Regions from separate parts of the Mesorhizobium sp. M1328 genome, predicted to be linked through region 3. Evidence: predicted binding sites of a transcription regulator. Region 3 holds the regulator's gene; each other region holds the start of a gene.
The links. Region 3 encodes LexA, which represses DNA repair genes until DNA is damaged. Its sites were predicted from a motif close to TGTTCNNNNTGTGTTCNG; they were not measured.
Positions count from the first base shown of each region.

Region 1: a site for LexA is predicted at 2,687-2,704, ahead of NKH23_RS21600 (helicase-related protein). Genes of this name have one in related genera too.
Region 2: a site for LexA is predicted at 2,942-2,959, ahead of dinB (DNA polymerase IV). Genes of this name have one in related genera too.

Region 1 is NZ_JAMYLO010000013.1:55,552-60,390, forward strand. Features, by position in the region: gene NKH23_RS21600 (helicase-related protein) at 1-2,520, opposite strand, end outside; gene phbB (acetoacetyl-CoA reductase) at 3,251-3,976, opposite strand; gene NKH23_RS21610 (acetyl-CoA C-acetyltransferase) at 4,080-4,839, opposite strand, start outside.
Region 2 is NZ_JAMYLO010000004.1:251,616-256,454, reverse strand. Features, by position in the region: gene NKH23_RS12635 (XRE family transcriptional regulator) at 1-567, shown strand, start outside; gene NKH23_RS12630 (hypothetical protein) at 854-1,150, opposite strand; gene NKH23_RS12625 (hypothetical protein) at 1,334-1,702, shown strand; gene NKH23_RS12620 (GNAT family N-acetyltransferase) at 1,774-2,232, shown strand; gene ybiA (riboflavin biosynthesis intermediates N-glycosidase) at 2,333-2,881, shown strand; gene dinB (DNA polymerase IV) at 3,012-4,253, shown strand; gene NKH23_RS12605 (FAD-dependent oxidoreductase) at 4,279-4,839, opposite strand, start outside.
Region 3 is NZ_JAMYLO010000017.1:4,258-9,096, forward strand. Features, by position in the region: gene NKH23_RS24755 (ComEC/Rec2 family competence protein) at 1-2,269, shown strand, start outside; gene lexA (transcriptional repressor LexA) at 2,263-2,997, opposite strand; gene kynU (kynureninase) at 3,447-4,694, shown strand; gene NKH23_RS24770 (hormone-sensitive lipase) at 4,792-4,839, shown strand, end outside.

The sequences.
Region 1 (4,839 bases), on a different contig from region 3:
TGCAGCGGCAGCTTTACGCGCGGCATTGTCCTGTGCTTCGAGCCGCGCCTTGACCTCGGCCGCCGGTTTGGCATCGGCGCGATAGCCGAGCCCCTTCAGGATTTCTTCCATGTCGTCGGCGGTGGCGCCGAGGATCGACATCATCGGCGGCGTCACCATGAAGCACTGACCGTCATAGGCGCCGTCAGGGCGAGGCCCGAGGCCTGGCTTCCAGTTGGTCGCCGGCCGGATCAGGTCGGCCAGCCGCTCGAGAATATCGACGCGTACGGCACGCCGGCCAAGATTGCGGTAGCCGGCAAGCTTGTAAAAGGTCTTGTCGAAGGTCGGATCGATGACCACCGAGGTGCGGCCGGAGGCCAGTGCGTGAACGACATCGCCGAAGCCGGGCTTGTCCTTGCCGTCGTTTCTCAGCGCCCATAGCAGCGTTATCAACCCGGCCGGAGCCGGCTTGATCAGCGCCGGCACGAAGACATGGTAGGCGCCGAAGCGCACGCCGAGGCGGCGAAGCGCCGCGCGGCCTTCCTGGTCGAGCGACTTCATCTCGTCGGCAATGTCGCGACGGTTGATGAGGCCGAAATGTTCGACAAGCTGGAAGGCGATGCCGCGGCCGATGCCGGTGATCTGCTCGGCATTCTTGAGATCGACCAGCGGCTTCAGCAGGGATTCGATCTGGAAGTTGACGAAGCGCTCGGCGCGCGCCGCAACCTTGTCGCGGGCCGGGCCGGTGAGTTGCTCGTCGGCGAGCAGAACGAGACGCGGCTTCAAAGCGTCTTCGCCGGCAACCAGCGTGCCGATCGGGGCGCCGATCCAGCGCAGCGTGCCATCCGAACCCAGCGCAATGTCGCCATTGGCAGAGGCGCCGAAGCGCTCGGCCCGCGCCTCGAACTCGGCGGCAAGCGCCTTCTGCGCCGCCGCCCGCACTGCCTTGGCATCCTCGCCGCCGGCGCTCTGGTCGGCGGTGAAGCGGAAACCCTGCAACTCGCCGACGTGATGGCCTTCGACGAGGACGGTTCCGGTTGGGCTGATTTCGGCTTCAGGCATCGTGTTTTCTCTAAGGCGCCGCATGAGGACGGAAGTCCTGCGGTCTACAAAACGTTTCGTCAACCGCTCATGCAGCGCATCCGACAATCTGTCTTCGATTTCGCGCGTCTTTTCCTGCCAGTGTGCCCGATCGGCCAGCCAGCCGGGCCGGTTGGAGACGAAGGTCCATGTGCGGATCTGGGCAATCCTGTGCGACAGCGTGTCGATGTCGCCTTCGGTGGTGTCGGCACGGCGCACCTGCTCGGCCATGTAGTTCTCGTCGACATGGCCGTGCCTGGCAAGGTCCATGTAGATGGAGGCGATCAAGTCGGCGTGCTGGGCCGGCGCGATCTTCCTGTAGTCGGGCAGCGCGCAGGCTTCCCACAGCAGCGCCACGCGTCTGGCATCGGTGGTGAGTGCCCGGACATCCTCGTCGCGCGACAGATGCTCGAGCGCTTGCGCGTCTACTGCTGGCAGTGCGCGCGTCAGGCCTTCGACCGGGGCGTTGGTCTCGATCGAGCGCTTCAGCGCATCAAGGTTGGCGAAATCGAAATGCGCGGTACGCCACTGCAGCACTTTCACCTGGTCGAAATCATGCGCCTCGATCTTCTTGACAAGTTCCTCGTCCAGCGGATCGACCTGGCCGGTGACGCCGAAGGTGCCGTCGCGCAGGTGCCGGCCGGCGCGGCCGGCAATCTGGCCGAGCTCGGCCGCCGTCAGGTTGCGGTACTGGTAGCCGTCGAATTTACGGTTCTGGGCGAAGGCGACGTGGTCGAGGTCGAGGTTGAGGCCCATCCCGATGGCGTCGGTGGCGACGAGGTAGTCGACGTCGCCCGACTGGAACAGCGCCACCTGGGCGTTGCGGGTGCGCGGGCTGAGTGCGCCGAGCACGACGGCGGCACCGCCCTGCTGGCGGCGGATCAGCTCGGCGATGGCATAGACCTCGTCGGCCGAGAAGGCGACGATCGCGGTGCGCCGCGGCAGGCGGGTCAGCTTCTTCGAGCCGGCATAGGAAAGGTGCGATAGCCGTGGCCGGGTCACCACCGACACGCCCCGCAGCAGGCGCTGCAGGATGCCGTGCATGGTGGCCGCGCCCAGCAGCAGCGTCTCCTGGCGGCCGCGCAGATGTAGGATGCGATCGGTGAAGATGTGGCCGCGTTCGAGATCGCCGGCGAGCTGGACCTCGTCGATGGCAACGAAGGCGGCGTCGGTCTCGCGCGGCATCGCTTCCACGGTGCAGACCGAGTATTTCGCGCCCGCCGGCTGGATCTTTTCCTCGCCGGTGATGAGCGCAACCTTATGGGCGCCGACCTTCTCGCAGACGCGCGTATAGACCTCGCGGGCAAGCAGCCTGAGCGGCAGGCCGATGACGCCGCTTTCATGCGCCACCATGCGTTCGATGGCGAGATGGGTCTTGCCGGTGTTGGTCGGGCCGAGCACGGCCGTCACGTCTCGACCCGACAGGATCAGCGGTTCAGTGTGTTTCGGATGGATGTTCATCGGCCTGGAAATAAGGCTCTCTGCCTCGCATTGTCGGGAGCGCGCCCATATTGGCCGCGTATGACAGGCGACACATAGGGATTTCGGGCGCGAAGCGAAAGCGGAATGTGCCGAGGGCAGGCGATTGGTTGCTTCGAAGCCAGAAAATCTGTTCCCGATTAACAATTGGAACGAGTCTGGAACGAATCAGCTACGAATCACTGACTCCCGCTGATTCAGGGTTTGTTCACGGCTACATCTGGGCGTTCTGCCGGCGAGTCTCACCACATGCTGAATCACGGAAACTGGCCCGATTCATGCAAGCGGCATCCAAGCGAGCACCGCGGTTAACCTTTGCCGGTGAATGATCGTGGCCAGCCAATCTGCTCCGCCCAACATTATGAAATTATTGATGTTTCCTAATGCGCTTTAATCATTTCGAGGGTGTTTTCAGCTCTCGCCGTTAACGTTCCGCTCAAAGCCGGAACGAATCGGCGACGAATCAGCGATAGGCAAAGTTTCTTGGTTTGTTCACCGCAACATGTTGTGTTGTGAACAGCTTTTCCACCGAGAATCGACAGGCTGTCGGACGGGTTGTGCACAGGTTGCGCAGTTGCCGTTAACCTTTGCATGCCAGTTTCGGGCAGTGTGCGGCACCGCGATCTTGCAGCGGAGAAAGCTGCTATGGAACGGGCCGTTTTGCGGGGCCCGTTCATTCAGCGCGTATCTATCTCAACGTAAAGATAAACGGTCAGGCGATGTACTGCCCGCCATTGGCTGATATGGTCGAACCGGTGATGAAACCGGCATCGTCGGAAGCGAGGAAGACGACGCAGCGCGCGATCTCCTCCGGCTCGCCGAGACGGCCGATCGGGATCTGCGGGATAACGCGCTCGTTGAGGACCTTCTCGTCCATCGCCTTGACCATCTCGGTGGCGATGTAGCCGGGGCAAATGACGTTGACGGTGATGCCGGCGCGCGCGCCTTCCTGGGCCAACGCCTTGGTGAAGCCGATATCGCCGGCCTTCGAGGCCGAATAATTGACCTGGCCGACCTGGCCTTTCTGGCCGTTGATCGAGGAGATGGTGATGATGCGACCGAACTTGCGGTCGCGCATGCCGCCCCACAACGGATGCGTCATGTTGAAGACGCCGGAAAGGTTGGTGTCGAGGACCTCCTTCCATTGCTCTCGCGTCATCTTGTGGAACATCGCGTCGCGAGTGATGCCGGCATTGTTGACCAGCACCGAGACGGGACCGAGATCGGCCTCTACCTGTTTGATGCCGGCGGCGCAGGCCTCGTAGTCGGCGACCGACCATTTATAGACCGGGATGCCGGTCGCGGCCTTGAACTTTGCCGCCGCTTCCTCATTGCCGGCGTAGTTTGCGGCGACCGAATAGCCGGCGCTTTTCAAGGCGACCGATATCGCCGCGCCGATGCCGCGCGACCCGCCTGTGACGATTGCAACCTTTGTCATATGTCCTCCCGGGAAATGCAGATGACTGAGCGTTGAAGCGGCGGGGTTTGCCCTCTATTCCCTACTCGCTTTGCGCCAGATCCTATTCGTATCGCCTATCTCATCACAATGCTTCAACGCACATAGCAACACCCATGCCGCCGCCGATGCATAGCGTGGCAAGGCCTTTCTTGGCACTTCTGCGGCGCATTTCGTAGACCAGCGTGTTGAAGATGCGGGCGCCCGAGGCGCCGACCGGATGGCCGATGGCGATGGCGCCGCCATTGACGTTGACGATGGCCGGGTCCCAGCCCATGTCCTTGTTGACGGCGCAGGCCTGCGCGGCGAAGGCCTCGTTGGCTTCGACCAAATCGAGGTCGCCGACCGACCAGCCGGCCTTGGCCAGCGCCTTGCGCGAGGAGGGGATCGGTCCCGTCCCCATGATCTGCGGGTCGACGCCGGCGGTCGCCCAGGAAACGATACGCACCAGCGGTGTGATGCCGCGCCTTGCGGCTTCCGCTTCGGTCATCAGCACTACGGCGGCGGCGCCGTCGTTGATGCCGGAGGCATTGGCAGCGGTTACCGTGCCTTCCTTGTCGAAGGCGGGCTTGAGCTTGGTCATGGCGTCGATTGTCGCGCCGTGGCGGATGTATTCATCCTGGTCGACTATCGTGTCGCCCTTCCTGCCCTTGACTGTGAAGGCAACGATCTCGTCCTTGAATTTTCCGGCTTTCTGTGCAGCCTCGGCCTTGTTCTGGGAAGCCAGTGCGAACTGGTCCTGGTCGTCGCGGGTGATCTGGAACTGGCGGGCGACGTTCTCCGCGGTGTTGCCCATATGATAGCCATAGAAGGCATCGGTCAGGCCGTCCTTGATCATGGTGTCG
Region 2 (4,839 bases), on a different contig from region 3:
ACCGGGCGCAACCTGCCCAAGACCGAGAACCTTTTGAAGACCGCCGCTTTCCTGCGCGTCGACCCGGTGGCGCTCGGCAAGGGCGAGGTCGTTTTCCTCGAAGATGCCGGACCGGTCGCCGATGCCGAGATCGTCACCGATCCCGGCCCCCTGCCCGCCGGGCCGATGGACATCCAGCTTCTCGGCACCGCCGTCGGCGGCGACGATGGCGACTTCACCTTCAATGGCCAGCCGGCCGGCTATGTCCAGCGGCCGCCGGGGATCCGGCATCTGCGCAATGTGTTTGCGCTGCACGTGCTGAGCGATTCGATGGTGCCGCGCTACGAGCCCGGCGAGATGATCTATTGCGGCGGCCGCGAAGCGCTGCCCGGCGACCATGTGGTGATCGAGACGCTGCCCGAGGAGAACGAGCAAAACGGCAAGGCCTTCATCAAGAAGCTGGTCAAGCGCACCGCTGCCGAGTTGATCGTCGAACAGTACAACCCGCCGAAGACGCTGACCTTCAACCGCTACGCCATCAAGAACGTCTTCCGCGTCATCCCGCTCAAGGAATTGCTGGGGTATTGAGGAGGCGCTTGTTGCCTTCTCCCGAGAAAAGCAGGGCAATCGCAAGTAGGCAAGCGCCCCCCTCACCCGGAATGCCAACCGAATTGCGAAGGGCAATTCGGGCAATCCGACCTCTCCCCGAGGGGAGAGGAGGTCGCCAGCGTTGATGCCAGGCTCTTCTCCCAGCGGGGAGAAGGTGGCCGCCCGCGGGTCTTGCCTCCGGCAAGCCCGAGGCCAGGCTCCGCGGCCGGATGAGGGGGACCCCATATGCGATAGCCCGCCCTGAGGAGGGACCGGCGCCCTCCCCTCAAGCCCGCCTCGACTGCTCCAGCTCTCGACCGTTGAGCAGGCGCGCCTCGGCGCGGGTCCGTTGCCGGTCGTCGATGAAGGCGGCCTGGATCGAGACCGCGGCGCCCGGCAGGCCGTCGGCCCGGCAGGCCTTGCAGATCAGGCGCCCCGAAAGTGCGGCCAGCGGTGTCTCCGGCATCACCCCATGCCGCTTGAGCTCGGCCGGCTTCCACCACCTGTTGCGTCCGCAGTCGATGCACTCGACGGCAATCGAGACAACATCGGCGATCGTCGCTTCCTTGCCTGCCAATGCCATGGCCATCCCCATCGTTGTTCCTGCTTTGTTCGCATCATTATCGGTTTTCCAAGCGGAGTCGAGTCGGTTCCGCTTACACCAACATGAAAGTTTCGCTTGTTCGATTATTTGAGTTATGCTTATACCTGGTGCGGACTGGAATCGGCGCGAGCAACAGAACCGCAGCCGGCCGGCAGCAAGGGAATGACGATGGACCCAGCCCAGTTCGCCCATGCCTGCGGCTATAGCGGCGACAGCCCGGCTATGCTTGCCGCTTTCGCGGCCATCCGCCAGCACGGCATCCGCAAGGCACGCCAGGGTCATCGCCAGCGCAAGGCGGCGATTGATCAGATGAAGCCGAGCCGCGCTCTGTTCCTGGCGGCGATCCGCCCGGCACAGTCAGCCGAGGAAGCACTCGATGACGCCGCCCGCTTCCTGTCGATGTTCCGCAACATGCCGCGCTGGCGGCAGGAAAGGCGCGCCGCCGACCTCGCCCGCGCCAGGCAACAACGCCTCTTCGCCCGCTTCTTCCGCCGCTACGGCCATCGTCTCTGGGCGCTCGAGGCCGCCTGAAGACGCGCGCCTCCCTTGCAAGTCAAAACGGATATTGCGATCGCCAACACTGCGCCGTATGTCTCCGCGCGATGAGCGAGATCGAATTCCGTCGTGCCCAGGCGCCTGACCTGCCGGCGATCGTTGCAATGCTTGCCGACGATGTGCTCGGCGCAGACCGGGAAGACCCGTCCACGCCGCTTGCGCCATGCTATCTCGATGCTTTCAGCGCAATCGATGCCGATCCCAACCAGTTGCTGGCCGTCGCCGTCGACGCCGGGCAAGTGGTCGGAACGCTGCAGCTCAGCTTCCTTCCAGGCATTTCGAGGAAAGGCACCTGGCGCGGCCAGATCGAAGGCGTTCGCATCGCCCGGCAAAGGCGGTCCCGCGGGGTCGGCAAGCTGATGATCGAATGGGCGATTGAAACGTGCCGTTCGCGCAATTGCAGCTTCGTCCAGCTCACCACGGACAAAGGTCGACGGGAGGCGCACGCTTTTTACGAGCGCCTCGGTTTCACCGCCAGTCATCTCGGCTACAAGATGGCGCTGTAGATCAGCATTTCATCGAATTCAGCGCCGACCGCTCATCTTCGCTACCCCACTCTGGATGGAGCATTGACAAGCCGACCTTTCGCCCTGCTCCATCCGCTCGATGATTTACGACCGAACCTGGCTTGAAAAAACCTTTCGCGCAAAGCCCCGGCAGAAGTTCCTGTTCTTCTGGGGCCATCAGCCGTCCAAGGACGGCCGCATAACCACGTCGTGCTTCAGCCAGTGGTGGCATGCGCCCTTTACCGTCGATGGTCTGAGCTATCCGACTGCCGAACACTGGATGATGGCCGAGAAGGCACGCCTGTTCGGTGATGCTCAGACGGCAACACAAATCCTCGAGGCGGCGAGCCCCAAGCAGGCAAAGCAACTTGGCCGCCAGGTGAGCGGCTTCGATGGCACCAAATGGGATGCCGACAAATATCGCATCGTCACCGAAGGGAGCTTTCAGAAGTTCCGCCAGAACGCGGCGCTGCGCGAATATCTGCTGTCGACGCATGACCGGGTGCTGGTCGAGGCGAGCCCCGTCGACCGGGTGTGGGGCATCGGCCTTGCGGCGGATGACGAGAGGGCGGTGAACCCGCTGCTGTGGCGCGGCGAGAACCTGTTGGGATTCGCGCTGATGCAGGCCCGCGATCGGCTGCGCGGCTGAACATTGCCGCCCTCTCGTCATCTGCGGCAGCCTCCGCGCTGCTTGACAATCCGCCGGCGATGTTCTCTTTATGTTCTCATCACAACTCGAGACAATGCGGCGTTCGAACCGCCGCGGGCGAACGGGCCGGATGGAAGCCAACATCCTCCACGCGGATCTGGATGCCTTCTATGCCTCGGTCGAACAATTGCTCGACCCGGCCTTGCGCGGCAAGCCGATTGCCGTCGGCGGCGGGGTAGTGCTTGCCGCATCCTATGAAGCCAAGGCGTTCGGCGTGCGCGGCGGCATGCCGGGACGGCGAGCGCGGGAACTCTGCCCGCAACTCATTTTCGTCGGCGGCCATTTCAAGGACTATCAGCGGCTGGGCGATGCGGCCATCAAGGTGCTCGGCGATTTCACGCCGGTGGTCGAGCGGATTTCCATTGACGAGGCCTTTGCCGACGTCGCCGGCTGCACCCATCTGTTCGGCTCGCCGGCCGAGATCGCCAGCAAGATCCGCCGCCGCGTGCGGGCCGAGCTCGGCTTGCCGATCTCGGTCGGCGTAGCCCGCACCAAGCATCTGGCCAAGATCGCCTCACAGGTCGCAAAGCCCGACGGGCTGGTGGTGGTCGATCCGCGCCACGAGCTGGAGTTCCTGCACCACCTGCCGGTCGAGCTGATGTGGGGCGTCGGCCCGGTCACCAGGGAGCGGCTGGCCGGCATCGGCGTCAACACCATCGGCGAGCTGGCCAAGACCAACAGTGGCGCGCTGGAGCGCCTGCTCGGGCCGGCGGCCGGAGAAAAACTCAACGCGCTGGCGTGGAACCGCGATCCGCGCAAGCTCGAGACGCAGCGCCGCGCGCGATCGGCCGGCGCGCAATCGGCGCTTGGCCGAAAACCGGCCGACGAGGACGTCTTCGTACCCGCTTTGCTGCATCTGGCCGACAGGGTCGCCACGAGGTTGCGGGCGAAATCCCGGCCCGGCCGCACCGTCACGGTTCGCGTCCGCTTTGCCGATTTGCGATCGGTGACGCGCTCGATCACGCTCGACCAGCCGATATCGGCAACCGCCATGCTGGCCGAGATCGCCGAGGCGCTGGTGCGCAAGGTGCTTATCGATCATCCGCATGAAAAGACCATCTCGCTGCTGGCGATCGCCGTATCGCATCTGGAGCAGCATGCCGGCCTGCAACTGGAACTGCCGCTCGGGCTCGACGACGACCGCCGCCGCCCCGGCACCAGGAAGGGCGCGGCGCGCTGGACCGCAGATCGCGCCGTCGACAAGATCCGGGACCGCTTCGGCTGGGAGGCAGTCGGCTACGCCTCGGTCGCGCTCGGACTACGGCGGTCGGTTCCCGACGCGTTTCGGGAGCTGGCCGAGAAGGAGCTGTGAGTTGTGCGGCCGGGGCGAAAGAAGACTATCCGACAGGAGCCAGGGGCGATACGGCCGGCCCGTTCAAGGCCGTGCCGTCGACGGCAAAATGCGAGCCGTGGCAGGGACAGTCCCAGCAGCGTTCCAACGAGTTCCAATGGACATGGCAGCCGGCATGGGTGCATGAGGCCGAGCGCTTGTGGAGCGTGCCGTCCTCATCGCGGAAAGCCGCCACTTTGGTAAGTCCCTCGCGGACGATGGCGCCCTCTCCCGGCCGCAGCTTATCGGCGGAATCGATTTCGCCAGGAGCGACATACTCGGCAAAACTCCTGATCGTTGTCGCATTCTCCGCCAGATAGTCGCCAATCGCGCGTGCCGTCTTGCGGGAGGGTTCGTAAAGTTCCCGCCAAGGGCTTTCCCCCTTCAGGATCAGGTCGGAAATCAGTTGGCCGGCAACAACTCCATGGGTGATGCCCTGACCGGAATCGCCGGTAGCCACGAAGACACGCCGGTCGCCGGGATTGCGGCCGATGAAGCCGGCATAGTCGACGGTCTCCATTACCTGCCCGGACCATCGATTGGCCTCGGTGCCGATATCGGGCACCAA
Region 3 (4,839 bases):
CCTACGCCGGCGTTTCCGCCTTCCGTCACCGTCCCGTATCCGCAACAGCGTAACCTCGGCGGCCGGCCTGGAACTCGACCGCGGCGTCGCCTTCCTGCTGGTGCCGGTGTTCCTCGCATGCGGGGTGGTCGTGTATTTCGCGATGGCGGCCGAGCTGGCCTTCCCACAGCCGATAGCTATCGTCGCCTTGGCAGCCCTTTGTGCGGTCGTCTCGCGGTCATGGCCCAGGACGCGCCTGTGCTTCATGGTGGCGTTGCTCTGCGCGCTTGGCGTGCTTGCCGCCAAGTTCGAGACCTGGCGTGTCGGGACGCATATGCTCGGTTCCGAAATCTCGACGCGGCTGACCGGTCGCGTCGTATCGTACGAGCCCATGGCGAGCGGCCGCATCAGGCTGACGATCGATGTGATCTCAACCGCCAGGCCGACACTGCGCTACATGCCGGAACGGGTCCGCGTTTCGGCGATGAAGATACCGGCTGAGCTGACCGCCGGTTCCGAGATCGCCGGCTATGTGCGGCTGCTGCCGCCGACCGGGCCGGTGCGGCCCGACAGCTATGATTTCTCCTTCGACAGCTATTTCGCCGGTATCGGCGGCAGCGGCTTTTTTCTCGGCAATCCGAAAGTCGTGTCGTCGGGCAGCATGCCGCTTGCCGCGCGGCTTTCTTCCGCGATCGAAGACGCGCGCGAATCCATCGCCGACCATATCCGCAGCCGCATCGGCGGCGCCGAGGGCGAGATTGCTGCTGCGCTAATCGTCGGCGTGCGCGCCGGCATTCCCGAGGAGATCAACGAAGCGATGCGGCGCACAGGCATCTACCACATCATCTCCATCTCGGGGCTGCATATGGCGTTGGTCGCCGGCACCATCATGGCGCTGCTACGCGGCGCCTTTGCGCTGTTTCCCGATTTCTCATCGCGACGGCCGGTCAAGAAATATGCCGCGGCCGCCGCGCTTTTTTCGATTGCGGCCTACCTCGTCTTTTCCGGCATTGTGGTAGCGGCCGAACGCAGCTTCATCATGCTGGCGGTGATGCTTATCGCCGTGCTGTTCGACCGGACCGCGCTCACCATGCGCAACCTGGCGATCGCCATCGCCGTCATTCTGGTGTCGCCGCACGAGGTGGTCGGTCCGAGCTTCCAGATGTCCTTCGCCGCGACGGCGGCCCTTGTCGGCGCCTATGCAGGCTGGTCTGATTACCGCGCCGGCAGGGCCACCACGCCGCCGCCCCGGCGGTCGCCGCTACGCTTTGCCACTCGAAAGGTCCTGCTGGGCATGGGCGGCCTGGCGATGACCTCGATCATTGCAGGGAGCGCCACGGCGCTTTTCGCCATATGGCATTTCCAGCGCGTGGCGCCGCTCAGCCTGTTCGCCAATCTGGCCATCATGCCTATCGTCTCACTGGTCGTCATGCCCTTCGCCGTCCTCAGTGCGCTGGCGATGCCGTTCGGCGCGGATGGGCCTTTCCTCTACGTGATGGGCAAGGGGCTGACGGCGATGATCGCCCTGTCCGGGTGGATCTCCGAGCGCTCGCCGATCGATGCGGTCGGGCTGATTTCGCTGAGATCTGTCCTTTTGGTGACGATCGCCCTCGTCATTGCCAGCATGGCGACGACCTGGTTGCGGCTCGCGGCACTTCCTTTCGCGCTCGCCGGCTTGCTAACGACAACGCAGACGCGCGTACCCGATGTATTGATCTCGGAGGACGCACGGCTGGTCGCGCTGCCGATCGGCAGCGGTGAACTCGCGGTCAACCGGGCACGCCCGAATGAGTTCACCATCGACAACTGGAAACGCGCGCTCACATCAGAGGCTATCGTCGCGCCGGAAACACCTGGAAAGAACGATCCGCAATTCGACATTGCCGATCCGGCCGACCTACCGCCGGGCATGCCGTTCATTTGCACGGACGGCCTCTGCCTTGCCAGGCATCCATCCGGCGCGATCATCGCGCAAGCCAAGGACCGCGATACTGCACGGCCAGCCTGCGCCTTTGCCAGCTTGATCGTCATCGACGACGCCACCGCCCATAATCCCTGCTACTACGACCGGCTGGTCCTCGTCGTCACCAAACGGCAACTGGCGCGCGCGGGAAGTGCGGCCGTCTATTTCGATCCACAAGCGGCAACACGCGCCGAAATCCGCTTTGCCGTCGAAAAATCATACCGGCCCTGGCACGTGCAACGGAAATTTTCACGCGCGGCGCGGGGCCTGCCGCCATACCGCAGGGCCGACAAACCCAAAGCCGGCGCCAAGGGCGGAGCTCAGTAGCGGCGGATCAGTCCGACGAGCTTGCCTTGCACCTTGACCCTGTCTGGTCCGAAGATGCGCGTCTCGTAGGCCGGATTGGCGGCTTCCAGGGCGATCGAGGCGCCCTTGCGACGGAACCGCTTCAGCGTCGCTTCCTCCTCGTCGACCAGTGCCACCACTATCTCACCGGGGCTCGCCGTATCGGCATTGCGGATGATCACCGTGTCGCCGTCGAAAATGCCAGCCTCGATCATCGAATCGCCTTTGACCTCGAGCGCATAATGCTCGCCGCCCATGATCATATCCGGCGGCACCGAAATCGAATGCGTCTGGTGCTGGATGGCGTCGATCGGCACACCGGCGGCGATGCGGCCCATCACCGGGATCGAAACGGCGGCGACGACATCGTCGTCATTGCCGGCTGCAGGGACGCGCGACGATGTCGGCTTGCCCTGCCGAGGGGCACCTTGCCCAAGACTGCCCTGGATGACACTCGGCGAGAACTTGCGTGCCGCATTGAGGCCGGGGGCGATCGAGTCAGGCAGGCGCAGCACCTCCAGCGCACGGGCCCGGTTGGGCAAACGGCGAATGAAGCCGCGCTCCTCCAGCGCCGTTATCAGCCGATGGATTCCCGATTTGGAAGCCAGGTCGAGCGCTTCCTTCATCTCGTCGAAGGAGGGCGGAATACCGCTTTCCTTCAACCTTTCGTGAATGAACATAAGCAGTTCGTGTTGTTTGCGTGTCAGCATAGCGACCCCCAACAGAATCAGAAAAACAAACCCAGAACAAACCCTATCTGTTCCAGTTGTGTTCCGCAACTGTTTAAAGTTTAATGAATGCGTTAAGGCTCGGGAAACAAACCACGCCCCTACCGGAATGCCGCATTTTCACCCGCCGCGAGCCTCATCGCCTTGATTCTGCTGTCGTTTGCGCCCTTCTGGCTTCCTAGAAGGCGCCACTGGCATCGGCCGTCGGTCGGCAAAAGGGCACGGAATTGAACCCGTATCGACTGTGCGGTTTGGTCAATGCACCGTGAACGAAACGAACTCAAAACGCCAACCTCGGGTTAACTCCTGGTTTCCACCGCCTGGTCAGGCTGCTTCTCGCTGGTGGAGCCTTGCTGCGCGCTACCCGGTAATGGAAGAACAGTCGATGCGTGTCCGGCGTTGCGTTGAATTTTTGGGGGAGCAGGCAAATCATGACAGGAATTCCCGATCTCGCGGCCATAAAGGCGATGGATGCCGCAGATCCGCTGCGCGCGATGCGCGACCGTTTTGTGTTGCCGCAAGGAGTGATCTATCTCGACGGCAATTCGCTAGGAGCTGCTTCACGTGCCGCTTTCGATGAACTGTACAAGGCCGCGACCGAGGAATGGTCGCATGATCTCATCCGCGCATGGAACACGGCCGGCTGGTTCAACATGCCGCTTGAACTTGGCGACCAGCTCGGGCGCCTGATCGGTGCCGCGACCGGCCAGACGGTGGTCTGCGACACGACGTCGGTCAACATCTACAAGCTGCTGCACGCCGCCATGGCCATGCGTCCGCAGCGGCGGGTCATCGTCGCCGAGGGCGATAGTTTTCCGACAGACCTTTACATGGCTGAAGGTGTGGTTTCGACGCGAAAAGATACGCTGCTGCGCCTCTCGGGGGTCGACGCGCCGACCATCGAAGAGCTGATCGACGAACGCACTGCCGTGGTGCTGGTCAACCACGTCAACTACAAGTCGGGCGAACTGCGCGACATGCCGGGGCTGACGCGCAGGGCCCAGGAGGCCGGGGCGATGATCGTCTGGGATCTCTGCCACACCGCCGGCGCGATGCCAGTCGAGCTCGACAAGGCAAACGCCGATTTTGCCGTTGGCTGCACCTACAAATATCTGAATGGCGGACCGGGCGCGCCTGCCTTCATCTATGCGGCTGAGCGGCATCTTGCCGACATCCAGCAGCCGCTCACCGGCTGGTGGGGCCATGCACGGCCCTTCGCCTTCGAGCCAGGCTATGCGGCCGGCACCGGCATCCGCCGGTTTCTGTGCGGCACGCAGCCGGTCCTGTCGATGCGCACGCTGAAGGGCGCGCTCGACATCTGGAACGATGTCGACATGACGGCGGTGCGCAAGAAGAGCATCGCGTTGGCCGATCTGTTCATCGAGCTTGTTGATGCAAGGTGCGGCGCTTACGGGCTAACGCTCGAAAGCACGCGCGACGGGGAAAAACGCGGCAGCCAGATTTCATTCATGCACGAGCATGGCTACCAGATCATGCGCGCGCTGATTGAACGTGGCGTGATCGGCGATTTCCGCGCGCCATCGACCATGCGCTTCGGCTTCACCCCGCTCTATGTCGGCTATGCCGATGTCTGGCAGGCAGTCGAAGTGCTTGAGGACATTCTGCGCACCGGTGCGTGGAAGGATGCGCGCTTCGCCATCAAGGCGGCTGTCACTTGAGATTGATGCGAGAGCTGGAATCGTGAGGCTGGCGACGACGCGCCGAGCGATGCTTACGGCTACGTTGCAAGGCCATATTGCCAGGGGAGGGCGCAGGGTGTTCGAACGTCACATTGCCGATTGGGACAACGCCTATACCAACGGC